DNA from 2 places in the Limnobaculum xujianqingii genome. Region 2 is predicted to be linked to the other one. Evidence: predicted binding sites of a transcription regulator. Region 2 holds the regulator's gene; the other holds the start of a gene.

Region 1 (7,929 bases), on a different contig from region 2:
TGTAAAACCAGAAATCGAAATTTTTGATGCCGGTATGTTTTATAACTCGCTCTATTACATTAAGAAAAATCTGATTAAAACCCCAGCTTACTATCAACTGGTGTTGGGTGCCGCAGGTGGTACGACCGCAACGGTAGAAAATCTGGTGTATCTGCGAAATCTGTTGCCGCCAGAAGCACACTGGTCAGCATTTGGCATTGGTAAAGGCCATATGCCGATTCTGCTGGCAACGCTGGCTTTAGGTGGGCATGTGCGGGTTGGCATGGAAGATAACGTCTATTACAGCAAAGGACGCCTGGCACAATCTAACGCAGAGTTTGTTTCCCGTGCGGTACGTCTGGCGGATGAAGCGGGACGCGGTACGGCAACGCCTGCAGAGGCACGTCAAATTCTGGGCCTGAAAGGAGCTGCATTATGAGTGATATCGTCATTGTTAATGCGGCGAGAACGGCTATTGGCAGCTTTGGTGGTGCTTTAGCCTCTATTCCTGCACCCAGACTGGGCACATTGGTGGCGGAAGATGTAATTAAACGCGCTGGTATTGAGGCCAGCGATATTGATGAAGTGATTCTGGGTAATGTGCTGCAATCGGGTCTTGGCCAGAACCCGGCACGTCAGGCTGCATTGAATGCAGGAATATCAGAAAGAGTACCAGCAACCACCATTAATGTGGTTTGTGGTTCAGGCTTGAAGAGCGTGATTATGGCTGCACAAATGATTGCCGCAGGAGATGCCCAAACCGTTCTCGCTGGTGGTATGGAGAATATGTCGGCTGCACCCTATCTGTTAGATAAGGCTCGTTGGGGCTATCGCATGGGTAACGGTACTCTGGTGGATACGGTGGTGCATGACGGGTTAAGTTGTGCCTTTAATCAATATCATATGGGAATGACGGCAGAGAATATTGCCGAGCGCTATCAAATCAGTCGTGCTGAACAAGATGAAGTTGCTTTGCGTTCCCAGCAGCGCGCAGTTGCCGCCATTAATCGTGGTGCCTTTGTTAAAGAAATTACCCCGGTTACGATCCGACAGAAGAAAGCTGAAATCCTGTTTGAGCAGGATGAATACGCACGGGCTGATGCATCAGCAGAAGCATTAGCAAAATTACGCCCGGCATTTAAAGCTGATGGTAGTGTAACTGCTGGTAATGCCTCTGGTATTAATGATGGTGCCGCAGCGTTGATTGTGATGAGTGGCGAAAAAGCAAAAGCGCTCGGTTTAAAACCAATGGCACGTATTCGCGGTTATGGCTCCGGTGGTGTTGACCCTGCATTTATGGGGATGGGTCCCGTTCCGGCAACGCTAAGGGCGCTGGAAAAAGCGCGCCTGAGTGTGTCTGATATTGATCTGATCGAAGCGAACGAGGCTTTTGCCGCACAGTTTATCGCGGTTGGCAGAGAGTTATGCTTTGACGCCGAAAAAACCAACGTGAATGGCGGAGCTATTGCGCTGGGGCATCCAATTGGGGCCTCTGGTGCTCGTATTCTGGTGACGCTTCTGCATGCATTACAGGCACAAGATAAAACCTTCGGACTGGCAACCCTATGTGTTGGTGGCGGGCAGGGCGTTTCTGTCATTGTCGAACGGATATAAAAGGAGAAGGGCAATGAAATCCAAAGTGATGAGCAAGGATGATGTTACCCGCCATTTCCGTGATGGCATGAGCGTGATGTTTGGCGGTTTTATGGGCAGTGGTACTCCGCCAACCATTATGAGAATGCTGTTTGAATCGGGCATAAAAGACCTAACGCTGATTGGTAATGATACCGCGATTCCGGGTATCGGCGTCGCTCCTCTGATTGCGGCGGGGCGCGTAAAAAAAGTGATCGCCTCACATATTGGGTTAAACCCGGAAACCGGTCGCCAAATGATGGCAGGGGAGATGGAAGTTGAGTTAGTACCACAGGGAACACTGGTGGAGCGTATTCGTGCTGGTGGTTCCGGATTAGGTGGTTTTCTGACGCCAACCGGAGTTGGAACTGTTGTGGAGCAGGGTAAGCAGCGTATGACCATTGACGGTCGCGACTATCTGTTGGAGATGCCGTTGAAAGCCGATCTGGCGGTTATTCATGCCAAACGCGGCGATACGGCGGGCAACCTCTACTATCGACGTTCAGCCAGAAACTTTAATCCGATTATTGCGCTGGCGGCAGAGCAGGTATTTGCTGAGGTCGAGGAACTGGTTAATGTCGGCGATCTTGATCCGGACATGGTGATGACACCCGGCATGTTAGTCAGTGGCCTGATAAAAGGAGATGCGTCATGAGTCCGAAAGAGTTTATTGCCCGTCGCGTGGCACAAGAGCTAAAAGACGGTGACATCGTGAATCTGGGTATCGGTTTACCTACGCTGGTGGCTCATTATCTGCCTGATGATGTGGATATTGTTCTGCAATCGGAAAACGGGTTTTTAGGTATTTGTCCGGCGGATGAAGCTAATCCCGATCCTGATTTAGCGAATGCGGGCGGTCAGCCATGCGGAATTATTTCCGGAGGCTCCACTTTTGACAGCTCCTTTTCTTTTGCCCTGATCCGCGGTGGTCATGTTGATGCTTGTGTTTTGGGGGGACTGGAAGTCGATCAAAAAGGCAATCTGGCTAACTGGATGATACCGGGCAAGATGGTACCCGGTATGGGGGGGCGATGGACTTAGTTACCGGGGCTCGCAAAGTTATTGTTGCCATGGAACACAATGCAAAAAATGGTGCAGCAAAAATTCTTAAGCAATGCGCATTGCCGTTAACTGCTGAAAATTGTGTATCGATGATTGTCACCGAGCTAGCCGTATTTCGCTTCAAAGACGGAAAGTTGGTACTAACCGAACATGCTCCGGGAGTATCCATTGAAGAGATTACGGCAAGAACAGATGCTGAGTTTGTTATAGATGAACAGCTCAAACAGATTGCGGTGGGAGAGCCTCTCACTGCCTGAGGATTATAATAAGACAGCTAACAAACTAACTCCTTGATTACCCCTTTGTACCATCCGGCAAAAGCTTCTCCTCCTGCGTAGTCGGATGGTACTTTTTTCAAATCTTTCGTGCGATAAACAGAGTGATAAGCCCGACCACTCTTTTTTAAGCTCTGAATATAAATTATCCAACTATACTTCTGGTAATCCTGAAATTGGGGTGAAATGACTCAATTCAGACTTAACCGTTTCAGCTACATCAGGCACTGACGATAAATCGAAACGTTTCGATGAAGGTCACAAATTTTCCAAAATCCTTTTGCTTTCGCCGACAATTTTTCTAATACTCCCGATAACAACGAAACGTTTCGATGACGGTAAAACCGCCAAACCAGTTCAACAGAAGGTGGGATAAATGAAAAAAGGTAAGCTGCTTAACTCCATGCTCTCTTCCGTGATTTCGCAGTTAGGGCACACCGATACGCTGACTATCGGCGATGCGGGTTTACCTATTCCTGCATCTGTTGAGCGCATTGATTTAGCACTGACGCTCGGTGTGCCTTCATTCTTACAGGTATTTGATACCGTAACGGATGAAATGCAGGTCGAAAAAGCGATTATTGCCAGTGAAATCAAAGAAAAAAACCAGCATATTCATCAAGAATTGCTGACCCGTCTTAAACAGCTGGAACAGCGTCAGGGCAATGTTATTGCGTTGGAGTATGTCTCCCACGAACAGTTTAAGGCTTTATCCCATAACAGCCGGGCCATTGTACGTACGGGCGAATGTTCCCCTTACGCTAATATTATTCTGTGCTCCGGCGTTGTGTTTTGAGGTACTCCTATGCAACCTCTGCTTAAACTTAACGGTATCGATAAATCCTTTCCCGGCGTGAAAGCGCTATCCGGTGCCAGTCTTAGCGTTTATCCCGGCAAAGTGATGGCCTTGCTGGGAGAAAACGGTGCGGGCAAATCCACTCTGATGAAGGTACTGACCGGTATTTACACCAAAGATGCCGGAACTATCGAATACCTCGGTAAAGAAGTGGCCTTCACTGGTCCTAAAGCCTCTCAGGAAGCGGGAATTGGTATTATCCATCAGGAATTAAACCTGATTCCACAGCTGAGCATCGCTGAAAATATCTTTCTTGGGCGGGAATTTGTTAACGCTATTGGCCGTATCGACTGGAAGAAAACCTATGCGGAAGCCGATCGTCTGCTGCGTCGCTTAAATGTCGACTACAGCAGTCGCCGTCTGGTTAGTGAACTGTCTATTGGCGATCAGCAAATGGTGGAAATCGCCAAAGTGCTGAGCTTTGAGTCCAAAGTTATTATTATGGACGAACCGACAGATGCATTAACCGATACCGAAACCGCCTCGTTGTTTAATGTGATTAACGAGTTGCGGGCTCAGGGCTGCGGCATTGTTTATATTTCCCATCGTCTGAAAGAGATCTTTGAGATTTGTGATGATGTGACAGTGCTGCGCGATGGTGCTTTCATTGGCGAACGCCCGGTAGCGGATTTAGATGAAGACCGATTGATTGAAATGATGGTGGGTCGTCGTCTTGAGGATCTCTACCCTCGTCTGGATCAGCCTCGCGGTAGTTTGCGTTTACAGGTGAAAAATCTTTCCGGTAAAGGCGTCCACGATGTCAGCTTCGATCTTTATCGCAGTGAAATTCTCGGTGTTTCCGGCCTGATGGGTGCTGGTCGTACCGAATTAATGAAAATGATTTATGGTGCGCTGCCTCATAGTTCCGGCAGTGTGGTTCTTGATGGCCATGCAATAAAAATTCATAGCCCACAAGATGGCCTGAAAAATGGCATCGTCTATATTTCTGAAGATCGCAAAGGTGATGGTCTGGTGTTGGGCATGTCGGTTAAAGAGAATATGTCTCTTACCGCATTGCGCTATTTCAGCAAGCAGTGGGGGTCACTAAAGCACGCTGAAGAACAGCAGGCGGTCAGTGATTTCATTAAGTTATTCAATATCAAAACACCATCGATGATGCAGACTATTGGCCTGCTGTCCGGTGGTAATCAACAAAAAATTGCTATTGCCCGTGGCCTGATGACACGTCCAAACGTTCTGATTCTGGATGAGCCAACGCGCGGTGTGGATGTTGGTGCTAAGAAAGAGATCTATCAACTTATTAACCAGTTCAAACGCGAAGGATTAAGCATCATCTTAATCTCTTCTGAAATGCCGGAAGTTATTGGCATGAGCGATCGTATTCTGGTTATGCATGAAGGCCGTATCAGCGGCGAATTCCCTATTGAACAGGCAACACAAGAAGTACTGATGGCGGCGGCGGTCGGCAAACAGTACGGTGTTACGCAGGAGTAAGACACAGTGAATACCTCAAAAACACCTTCAACCAGTCGCTTCAATAAGGAGTGGTTGCTTGAGCAGAAATCGCTGATTGCTTTGATCGTTTTGATCATTGTGGTTTCGTTTCTTAGCCCTAACTTCTTTACTATCGATAACCTGTTCAATATTTTGCAACAGACTTCGGTAAACGCCATTATTGCCGTGGGTATGACGCTGGTAATCTTAACCTCAGGCATTGACCTGTCGGTGGGTTCAATACTGGCGTTAACCGGTGCCGTTGCTGCATCACTGGTTGGTCTTGAGCTAAACGTTTTTGTTGCTCTGGCGGGCGCACTGGTGCTGGGAGCCGGTATTGGTACCATCACCGGTGTAATTGTAGCTAAAGGCAAAGTGCAGGCGTTTATTGCTACGCTGGTAATGATGCTAATGCTGCGCGGAGCAACGCTGGTCTACTCGGAAGGTAGTCCGATAAACCTGGGCTTTACCGACTCGGCAGAAGCTTTTGAATGGTTTGGTGTAGGCCGCCCATTGGGCATTCCGGCTCCAATCTGGATTATGGTTATCGTATTTATTGGTGCCTGGTACTTACTGAATCATACTCGTCTGGGACGTTATATTTATGCACTGGGCGGTAATGAGTCGGCAACACGTTTGTCGGGTATCAGTGTCGATAGAGTTAAAATTATAGTGTATGCACTGTGCGGTATGTTAACCGCGCTGGCAGGCATTATTGAAGTTGGACGTTTATCCTCAGCTCAACCAACGGCAGGCCTTGGCTATGAATTAGATGCCATTGCTGCGGTAGTGTTGGGGGGAACCAGTCTGGCAGGAGGAAAAGGACGGATCACTGGTACATTAATTGGTGCTCTGATTCTGGGATTCCTGAGCAATGCGCTCAACTTATTAGGCGTATCTGCTTACTTCCAAATGATAGTGAAAGGCGCCGTCATTTTACTGGCGGTATTAGTAGAAAACAGAAGCAGTAAATAACCTTTTTATACAGGAATAATGAAGATGAATATGAAAAAGCTGGCTATGTTAGTTTCTGCTACCGCGTTAACCCTTTCTGTCAGTGCTGGTGCGATGGCGAAGGATAACATTGCGCTGGTAGTCTCTACGCTTAATAACCCATTCTTCGTATCTATGAAGGATGGCGCTCAGAAAAAAGCCGATGAATTAGGCTACAACTTGATCGTACTGGACTCCCAAAACAACCCGGCTAAAGAGTTAGGTAACGTGCAGGATCTGACCGTTCGCGGTACCAAGCTACTGCTGATCAACCCAACGGATTCTGATGCTGTGGGTAACGCAGTACTGATGGCTAACAAAGCTAAGATCCCTGTGGTCACTCTGGACCGTGCTGCTAATAAAGGCGAAGTTGCCAGCCATGTTGCTTCTGATAACGTTGCTGGCGGTAAAATGGCTGGTGAATTCATCGCCAAGAAATTGGGTAATGATGCCAAAGTCATTCAGTTAGAAGGTATCACCGGAACTTCTGCCGCTCGTGAGCGTGGTGAAGGCTTTAAGCAATCTATGACTGACCATCCATTTAAACTGCTAGCCAGCCAACCTGCAGATTTTGACCGTACTAAAGGTTTGAACGTCATGCAAAACCTGCTGACTGCTCATGCTGATGTTCAGGCTGTGTTTGCTCAGAACGACGAAATGGCATTGGGTGCAATGCGTGCACTGCAAACCGCTGGTAAGAAAGATGTACTGATTGTTGGCTTTGATGGTACTAACGACGGTATTAAAGCAGTGAAAAGTGGTCGTATGAGCGCAACTATTGCTCAACAGCCAGAACTGATTGGTAGCATGGGTGTTGAGGTTGCTGACAAGATCCTGAAAGGCGAAAAAGTAGAAGCAAGCAACCCGGTAGCATTAAAACTGATCACTGAATAAGTCTGTACAGACAGAACGTTATCAGTATGTAGTACACGCGGTAAAATCGCATTTACCGCGTGATCTTTCCCAAGGGGGCGATGATGTCAGCGAATAAACTGGTGGTGCTGGGAAGTATTAATGCAGACCACATTCTCAATGTGAATGAATTTCCCCGCCCGGGTGAAACGATTACCGGCAAAGACTACCGAATTTCGTTTGGTGGTAAAGGCGCTAATCAGGCTGTAGCCGCAGGCCGCAGTGGTGCCAATATTACCTTTATTGCCTGTGTAGGTGATGATGATATCGGTAAGCAAGTGTGCCGACAGTTAACGCTGGATAATATTGATATCCAACCAATTGAGAGCATCAGCGGTACTAATACCGGTGTTGCTATGATTTTTGTTAACGGCAAAGGCGAAAACGTCATTGCTATTGATGCAGGTGCTAACGCAGCGGTTACTCCTGACTATCTGAATAAATACCGTCAGCAAGTTATTGATGCTGATGTGCTGCTAATGCAGTTGGAAACACCACTGGAAACCATTCTGGCAGCCGCCAAACTGGCGAAGCAGAACGATACACTGGTTGCTCTGAATCCGGCCCCTGCTCGTGAGCTGTCGGACGAACTGTTGGCTAATATCGACATTATTACTCCTAATGAAACAGAAGCGGAGCAACTAACGGGCATCACCATTGTTAACAGTGATGACGCCAATAAAGCTGCTGGTTTGTTACATGCGAAAGGCATCCGCACGGTGATTATCACCCTGGGTAGCCGTGGCGCCTGGGTAAGCATTGATG
Region 2 (7,929 bases):
GCTGATGCTCGGTCCCTGTTCCCGTCGTTTAGAGCAAGGTCTGTCGAGAGTTTATCACCGCTATCTGCTGGGTTTACTTAAGCAAAGTACCAAACGTAAGCTCATTCGCTATCCTGGTATTATGCCGCTGCCCGGCTTATCACTGAAAAATATACGTTCTATTCGTGAGTTTGATGATGCTCTTACAGCACCATTACATGGATTTAAAGATTCCACCGATTATTATCAAAAGTGCAGTGCTCTACCGGTATTGCATCAGGTACGCATTCCTTTGCTGATTATTCACGCCAAAGACGATCCCTTTATGTCACCGGAAGTGATTCCGGCAAAAAACAGCCTGCCCGAAAATATTGAATATCAGTTAACGGAACACGGCGGTCACGTTGGCTTTGTCAGTGGTACATGGAAAAAGCCACAGATGTGGCTGGAACATCGTATCCCTGAATGGTTAACCCGCTATCTGGAGAAAAACAAATGATGATCCCGTGGCAGCAACTGGCTCCCGAAACGCTGGAAAGTATTATTGAATCCTTTGTTTTGCGTGAAGGCACCGATTACGGAGAACACGAAAGATCACTACAGCAGAAAGTCGATGACGTTAAGCGTCAGCTAAAAAGCGGTCAGGTCATATTGGTTTGGTCAGAACTACATGAAACCATCAATATTATGCCCAAAGATCGTTTCAGTGATGATATGGAAGAACAACCTTATCCGGAGTATTGATTCATCTGAATAAAATTTTATGACAGCCCTGCATCAATCCGACTATGCTCTGGTAATAATAATGAAAATTAAGGAATCAGGTTAATGTCAGCAAAACATCCAATCATTGCAGTTACTGGTTCCAGTGGAGCCGGTACTACTACCACCAGTCTGGCCTTCAGGAAGATCTTTCAGCAGTTAAATTTAAGTGCCGCACGCATTGATGGTGATGCATATCATCGCTATACACGCCCGGAGATGGATGCGGAAATCCGTAAAGCCAGAGAGCAAGGTCGCCATATCAGCTATTTTGGCCCCGAGGCCAATGACTTTGCACTGTTGGAAAACAGCTTTATTGAATACGGAAAAACCGGAAACGGACGCACACGTAAGTACTTGCATACTTATGATGAAGCGGTCCCCTATAACCAAACCCCGGGTACCTTTACTCCCTGGCAACCGTTACCTGAAACCACAGACTTGCTGTTTTATGAAGGACTGCATGGTGGCATCGTCACCGCTAAGCATAATGTTGCCCAGCATGTCGATCTGCTGGTTGGCGTAGTTCCTATCGTTAACCTGGAATGGATACAAAAGCTAATCCGCGACACGGTGGAGCGAGAACACTCCCGGGAAGCCGTGCTGGATTCCGTAGTTCGCTCTATGGATGACTACATCAATTACATCACCCCACAGTTTTCCCGGACTCATATCAACTTCCAGCGCGTCCCCACCGTTGATACTTCTGATCCATTTTCTGCGAAGAGTATTCCAACGATGGACGAAAGTCTGGTAGTTATTCACTTCAGGGGGCTGACAGGCATTGATTTTCCCTATTTACTGGTCATGTTACAGGGATCGTTTATCTCCCAAACAAACACTCTGGTCATTCCGGGAGGAAAATTGGGGCTGGCAATGGAGTTAATTATCACACCATTAATACAGCAACTATTAGAAGGCAGAATATTAGAATAGGGAAATGAGGGTAAAACAGGCGAATAACCCGAATCAGCGCCGCTTAACCCTCATTTTAGTAAGACAACACGAGACTCTTGGCTCAACCTGTGTTAAAATCATAGTGTGGGTACAATAGATAAATTAGAGTTCGCTCAGGCTGATGTGGCACCAGCCCACAAACACCTCTATATTCTTTTTTACATCAGCTATAATAGCGCTCACCTGGCAAGTTATATGCTTCGGGGCGGGTAAGATTTTCGGCAAGCTTCTCGCTTTGCTGTGTTAGGCAGTGACTACAAAGAGGATAACAACAAATGGTTCTCGGCAAACCGCAAACAGACCCTACTCTCGAATGGTTTTTATCTCATTGTCATATTCATAAATATCCATCCAAGAGCACACTTATTCACCAAGGTGAAAAAGCAGAAACTCTTTACTATATTGTAAAGGGTGCCGTAGCCGTTCTGATTAAGGATGAAGAAGGTAAAGAGATGATCCTCTCCTATCTCAATCAGGGGGATTTCATCGGAGAACTTGGCCTGTTTGAAGAAGGTCAGGAACGCAGTGCCTGGGTCAGGGCAAAAACAGCATGTGAAGTTGCTGAAATTTCATATAAGAAATTTCGCCAGCTGATTCAAGTTAACCCGGATATTTTAATGCGTTTATCCGCTCAGATGGCCAGCCGCTTACAGGTTACCTCTGAGAAAGTAGGAAGCCTTGCCTTCCTTGATGTTACGGGCCGTATCGCACAAACATTACTCAATCTGGCTAAACAACCGGATGCAATGACCCATCCAGACGGAATGCAAATCAAGATCACCCGTCAGGAAATTGGTCAAATTGTTGGATGTTCCCGTGAAACGGTAGGACGTATTTTAAAAATGCTGGAAGATCAAAATCTGATCTCCGCTCATGGAAAGACTATCGTTGTCTACGGGACTCGTTAAATAATAAAGAGAAGCGGATAGGTTTAGGGCCTCCAGTTGCCATATCCGCTTCCCTTTACCCGGGAGGCCTATGTGGCGACGAGTCATTTATCATCCAGAAGTCAATTATGCTCTGCGCCAAACGTTAGTTCTCTGTTTGCCTGTCTTGCTGTTTTGGCTACTCGACGACCTGGCAACCGGCTTTTTACTCTCCCTTGTTCCTGCCTGCTGCAGTATTGGTGGTTTGGATACTCCCCATAAACACTTTTTCAAACGGCTGGCTATTGGCGGCGGGTTGTTTGTTATCAGTAGTGTATTGTTGCAGTTTCTTCTGTTGTGGTCGGTTCCACTACCGATCTGCATGCTTATTCTGACGCTATTATTTGGCGTAACGGCAGAAATTAGTCCGCTTTATGGTCGGTTAATGCCTGCTGCATTAGTCACCGCTATTTTTACCCTCAGTATGGCGGGCAACTTACCTGTTTGGCGAGTAGCCATGTTATTTGCCATTGGCACAGTCTGGTATGGTTTGTTTATCCATCTGTGGTTTCGGCTTTGGCAAGAACAGCCCATGCGAGAATCACTTAACCTGCTTTTCCGTCAGTTAGCCTGTTATTTTGAAGAGAAGTACAGCTTACTGACCCAGCACACCGACCCGGAGAAAGCTCTCCCTCCACTACTGTTACAACAACAGAAAGTGATGGACATCATCTCATTGATTTATCAGCAAATTTATATGATCCCTAACCTGAAACACCCTCGTCATCGGCGATTAATTCAGGCGTTTCAAGTGGCCCTCGATTTGCAGGAACACATTACCGTCAGTTTGCACCAGCCAGTCGAGGTACAAAAACTGGTTGAACAGAGTCAGGCCGAAGCCATCATTCGTCATAATGCAAAGACCATTAGTCAACGTTTGCAGGCATTAGCCGATAATATTCTCTATCACCGCCGTTCAACGCCTTTCAATATGGATTCTGAGTTATCAGCACTGGCAAAAATTGCCCGACAGCATCCGGATAATCCGGTAGGAACTTTTTGTTATTATCATTTCAGCCGTATTGCTCACTTACTTAGCCGCCAAAAGCCTCTATACAACCGAACACTGATGCCGATGCAAAGTCGTCTTCCTTTTTTGCAGGCGCTAAAAAGTTATTGTTCCCTTAAATCTGCCGCATTCAAAAATGCCGCACGCCTTGGCCTCACATTAGCGGCAGGCGCCGGCATTGGGCTGACGCTCAATCTACCCAAGCCTTATTGGATACTAATGACCATTATGGTGGTCAGCCAGAATGGCTATAACGCGACCCGTATTCGAATTCAGCACCGCTCACTGGGCACCATGATAGGTATTCTTGCCGGAGCGGCAATTTTGCATCTCTACTACTCTCAGAACCTGATGTTGATTTTGATGTTGGTACTGACATTTTGCTCTTATCTAATAGTACGTAAGAATTATGGTATGGCGGTGATTGGGTTCACCATTACCGCGCTCTATACCTTACAGATTATCTCTAACAGTGGTATGAACTACCTGTTGCCACGTCTTATCGATACGGTTATTGGCTGTATGCTGGCATTTGCCAGTAGCCTGTGGCTGTGGCCTCAATGGCAAAGCGCACTGTTACGTAAAAATGCTCACAACGCACTGGAGACCTATCAACAGCATCTGCGGCAAATATTTAATATGGGCACAGATGTTGCTGAACTGGCCTATACCCGAATGAGAGTTAATCAGGCTCACAATACGCTTTTTACCGCATTGAATCAGGCCATGCAGGAACCGGGATTCAATACCCGCTATCTGGCCGATATGCGTCTTTGGGTTACCCATAGCCAGTTTTTGGTTGAGCATCTGAACGCGATAACAACCATCGCCCGAGACCAATATGTACTGGTTCCCGCGTTGGCACAGAAGTATTTAAACGCTTGTGAAGTCCTGATTCAGATTTGTCAGCAGCGTCTGGAATATGACGGCCCCAGCGGTGATACCAGCATATTACCGATTGTGGAATCCGGGGATGATAAAGATGAGTTATCAGAGATCTCGATGGAGAAACATATCGAAAGGATACTGGCACACCTTACGACAATGCATACTATTTCTTCACTAGCGTGGCAGCAGAGGCCGCATCATGGAATGTGGTTGAAGAGGAGATTGAGAGAAGAGGGGTAGCTAATAATTTTTTGAAAATTTACCTCGGTGGATATTCCGGCCGTAAACACTATGTATTCATATCTTCACTGTGCTCGGCCGGAAGGGCTATGTACTCAGCTTCGGAGTGCTTCGGGCCTAGCCGGGCTACGGGCACTTCGTTGGCTTACGCCAAATCGACCCCCACGCCCGTCTTTCCCTCAGTTTAACTCTGCTAGTTCATAACTATTTTCAGTTTCAACTAGTTACCTTTCGCTTCAACCATTTGTTTTACCGCTTTTTCAAAGCAATCCATCCCCTGTTGTAGATCTTTTTCCGGGATAACCAGAGATGGAGCAAAACGGATTACGTTAGGGCCGGCATTAAGCAACATCAGGCCATTTTCTACTGATGCAGCAAGAAACTCTCGCGCCATGCCCTGATAACCAGGCTGTAGTTCGGCACCGATTAGCAAGCCAAGGCCGCGAACGTCGGTGAATACATGATAAAGCTGATTAATTTCTTCCAGACGGGTAACGATGTATTCATAGCGTGATTGCACACCCGACAGTACTTCCGGGGTATTGATCACATCAAACGCCGCTTCTGCTACTGCACAGGCCAATGGATTACCGCCATAGGTGGTGCCATGAACACCGGGTTCCATTACTTGTGCCACTTCATCAGTGGTTAACATAGCACTAATAGGGAAACCACCACCCAGTGCTTTGGCTGAAGTTAAAATATCCGGAACGATACCGTATTGCATATAGGTAAACAGTGAACCGGTTCTACCCATGCCAGACTGTACTTCATCAAATACTAATAGCGCTTTATATTGATCGCACAGCTCTCTAACTCCGCGCAGAAACTCAGCGTCAACCGGGGTGATTCCCCCTTCTCCCTGAACCGGTTCCAGTACCACGGCACAAGTGTGGTCATCAATAACGGCTTTAACAGCATCCAGATCGTTAAAAGGAATATGCACGATATCTGCTGGTTTTGGGCCAAAACCGTCAGAGTATTTAGGCTGTCCACCAACGGAAACGGTAAACAGGGTGCGGCCATGGAAGGCATTATTAAACGCAATAATTTTGGTTTTATAAGGGCTATGGCGAGTAATGGCATAACGGCGAGCTAGCTTAAATGCGGCCTCATTGGCTTCAGCACCAGAGTTAGCAAAAAACACCCGGTCGGCAAAGGTTGAATCAATCAGTTTCCGGGCCAGTCGCAAAGCAGGTTCATTGGTAAATAAATTACTGGTATGCCAAATCATCTCCCCCTGAGTCTTCAATGCATGAACTAAAGCAGGATGACAATGACCTAAGGCGGTAACCGCAATACCGCTGGAAAAATCGATATACTCATTTCCCTGCTGATCCCAGACGCGACTACCCTTACCTTTAACCGGTACAAAAGCTGCTGGCGCATACACGGGTAACATAACGTTATCAAAAGTATTGCGATTAACTGATGTATTACTATCCATAAAACTGCCCTATTGATTTCACCGCGAATGACTCCACACTACCAAAATTGCATATAAAATCAATTTATATAAATAAAAATACAAATAAAAATCTTACAACACCTAATAATCAATTAATTACCACAACTCTCGCAATAAATAATAATTCACAATTATTCAATAATTAATCATGCCATGCTGTGGCTACCACGGTGATTTTGGTCACAGATCTCAAACTTTCCCGCCAAAACATTCTAGACCTACTTGTATGGTAGTTAATCCAGAAGTATCTTGTGTTCACTTTCTATACCGAATTAGTTCTCTTTATTCCGTCAGGATGGATGCATTATGAAAATCGTAAAGGCTGAAGTTTTTGTTACCTGCCCGGGCCGTAACTTCGTTACCGTCAAGATCACTACTGATGAAGGCATTTATGGCGTGGGTGATGCCACTCTCAATGGGCGAGAGCTCTCCGTTGCCTCCTACCTTAAAGACCATCTTTGCCCACAATTGATTGGTCGCGACGCTCACCAAATTGAAGATATCTGGCAATTTTTCTATAAAGGCGCTTACTGGCGTCGTGGTCCGGTCACCATGTCTGCTATCTCCGCTATTGATATGGCCCTATGGGATATCAAAGGTAAAGCGGCAAACATGCCAGTTTATCAACTGCTCGGTGGTGCTTCACGTACCGGGGTTATGGTTTATTGCCATACCACTGGCCGCACCATTGATGAAGTACTGGAAGACTACGCTAAACACAAAGAGATGGGCTTTAAAGCTATTCGTGTTCAGTGTGGCGTGCCAGGAATGAAAACCACCTATGGTTTAAGCAAAGGTAAAAACCTGGCTTATGAACCAGCTACCAAAGGTCACCACCCGGAAGAACAGCTGTGGTCTACCGAGAAATATCTGGATTTCACACCAAAACTATTTGATGCCGTACGTAATAAGTTCGGTTTTGATGAGCATCTGCTGCACGACATGCATCATCGCCTGACGCCAATTGAAGCCGCGCGTTTTGGCAAAAGCATTGAAGATTACCGTATGTTCTGGATGGAAGATCCAACACCAGCGGAAAATCAGGAGTGCTTCCGTCTGATCCGTCAACATACCGTTACCCCTATCGCCGTAGGCGAAGTGTTCAACAGTATCTGGGACTGCAAACAGCTGATTGAAGAACAGCTGATCGACTATATCCGTACCACCATCACTCATGCCGGCGGAATTACCCATATGCACCGCATTGCTGATTTTGCAGCCATGTACCAGGTGCGTACCGGTTCTCATGGTCCATCCGATCTCTCACCAATTTGCCACGCTGCAGCCCTGCATTTTGACCTGTGGGTGCCGAATTTTGGCGTGCAGGAATATATGGGTTACTCCGAGCAAATGCTGGAAGTCTTCCCCCATAACTGGACCTTTGATGATGGCTATATGCACCCAAGCGATAAGCCTGGTCTGGGCATCGACTTCGATGAAAAGCTGGCTGCCAAATATCCCTATGAAGCCGCCTACTTACCTGTTGCCCGTTTAACTGACGGCACACTGTGGAACTGGTGATTAAGGAAAACAATATGAAAAGCGTAGTCATTCAACAACCCGAAGTTTTAGTGATTGAAGATCGCCCGGTACCACAGCCACAAGCTGGTGAAGTGCGTCTGCGGGTGGAAAGTGCCGGTATCTGTGGTTCCGACGTGCATATTTATCGTGGTCATAATCCTTTTGCGAAATACCCGCGC

The links. Region 2 encodes CRP, which controls carbon source genes, mostly activating them, when cyclic AMP is high. Its sites were predicted from a motif close to ATGTGANNNNNNTCACAT; they were not measured.
Region 1: rbsD (D-ribose pyranase) is a predicted target of CRP. The motif match lies at 3,195-3,212, and genes of this name have one in related genera.

What each region holds. Positions count from the first base shown of each region.
Region 1 covers NZ_JABMLK010000002.1:1,381,963-1,389,891, forward strand. The annotation lists gene GOL65_RS20385 (BKACE family enzyme) at 1-418, shown strand, start outside; gene GOL65_RS20390 (acetyl-CoA C-acetyltransferase) at 415-1,593, shown strand; gene atoD (acetate CoA-transferase subunit alpha) at 1,607-2,266, shown strand; partial or broken gene GOL65_RS20400 (3-oxoacid CoA-transferase subunit B) at 2,263-2,930, shown strand; gene rbsD (D-ribose pyranase) at 3,325-3,744, shown strand; gene rbsA (ribose ABC transporter ATP-binding protein RbsA) at 3,754-5,259, shown strand; gene rbsC (ribose ABC transporter permease) at 5,266-6,234, shown strand; gene rbsB (ribose ABC transporter substrate-binding protein RbsB) at 6,259-7,146, shown strand; gene rbsK (ribokinase) at 7,230-7,929, shown strand, end outside.
Region 2 covers NZ_JABMLK010000001.1:2,480,227-2,488,155, forward strand. The annotation lists gene GOL65_RS11275 (hydrolase) at 1-478, shown strand, start outside; gene GOL65_RS11280 (YheU family protein) at 475-723, shown strand; gene GOL65_RS11285 (phosphoribulokinase) at 808-1,677, shown strand; gene crp (cAMP-activated global transcriptional regulator CRP) at 1,974-2,606, shown strand; gene GOL65_RS11295 (YccS/YhfK family putative transporter) at 2,677-4,761, shown strand; gene argD (bifunctional acetylornithine/succinyldiaminopimelate transaminase) at 4,982-6,208, opposite strand; gene manD (D-mannonate dehydratase ManD) at 6,536-7,750, shown strand; gene GOL65_RS11310 (Zn-dependent oxidoreductase) at 7,765-7,929, shown strand, end outside.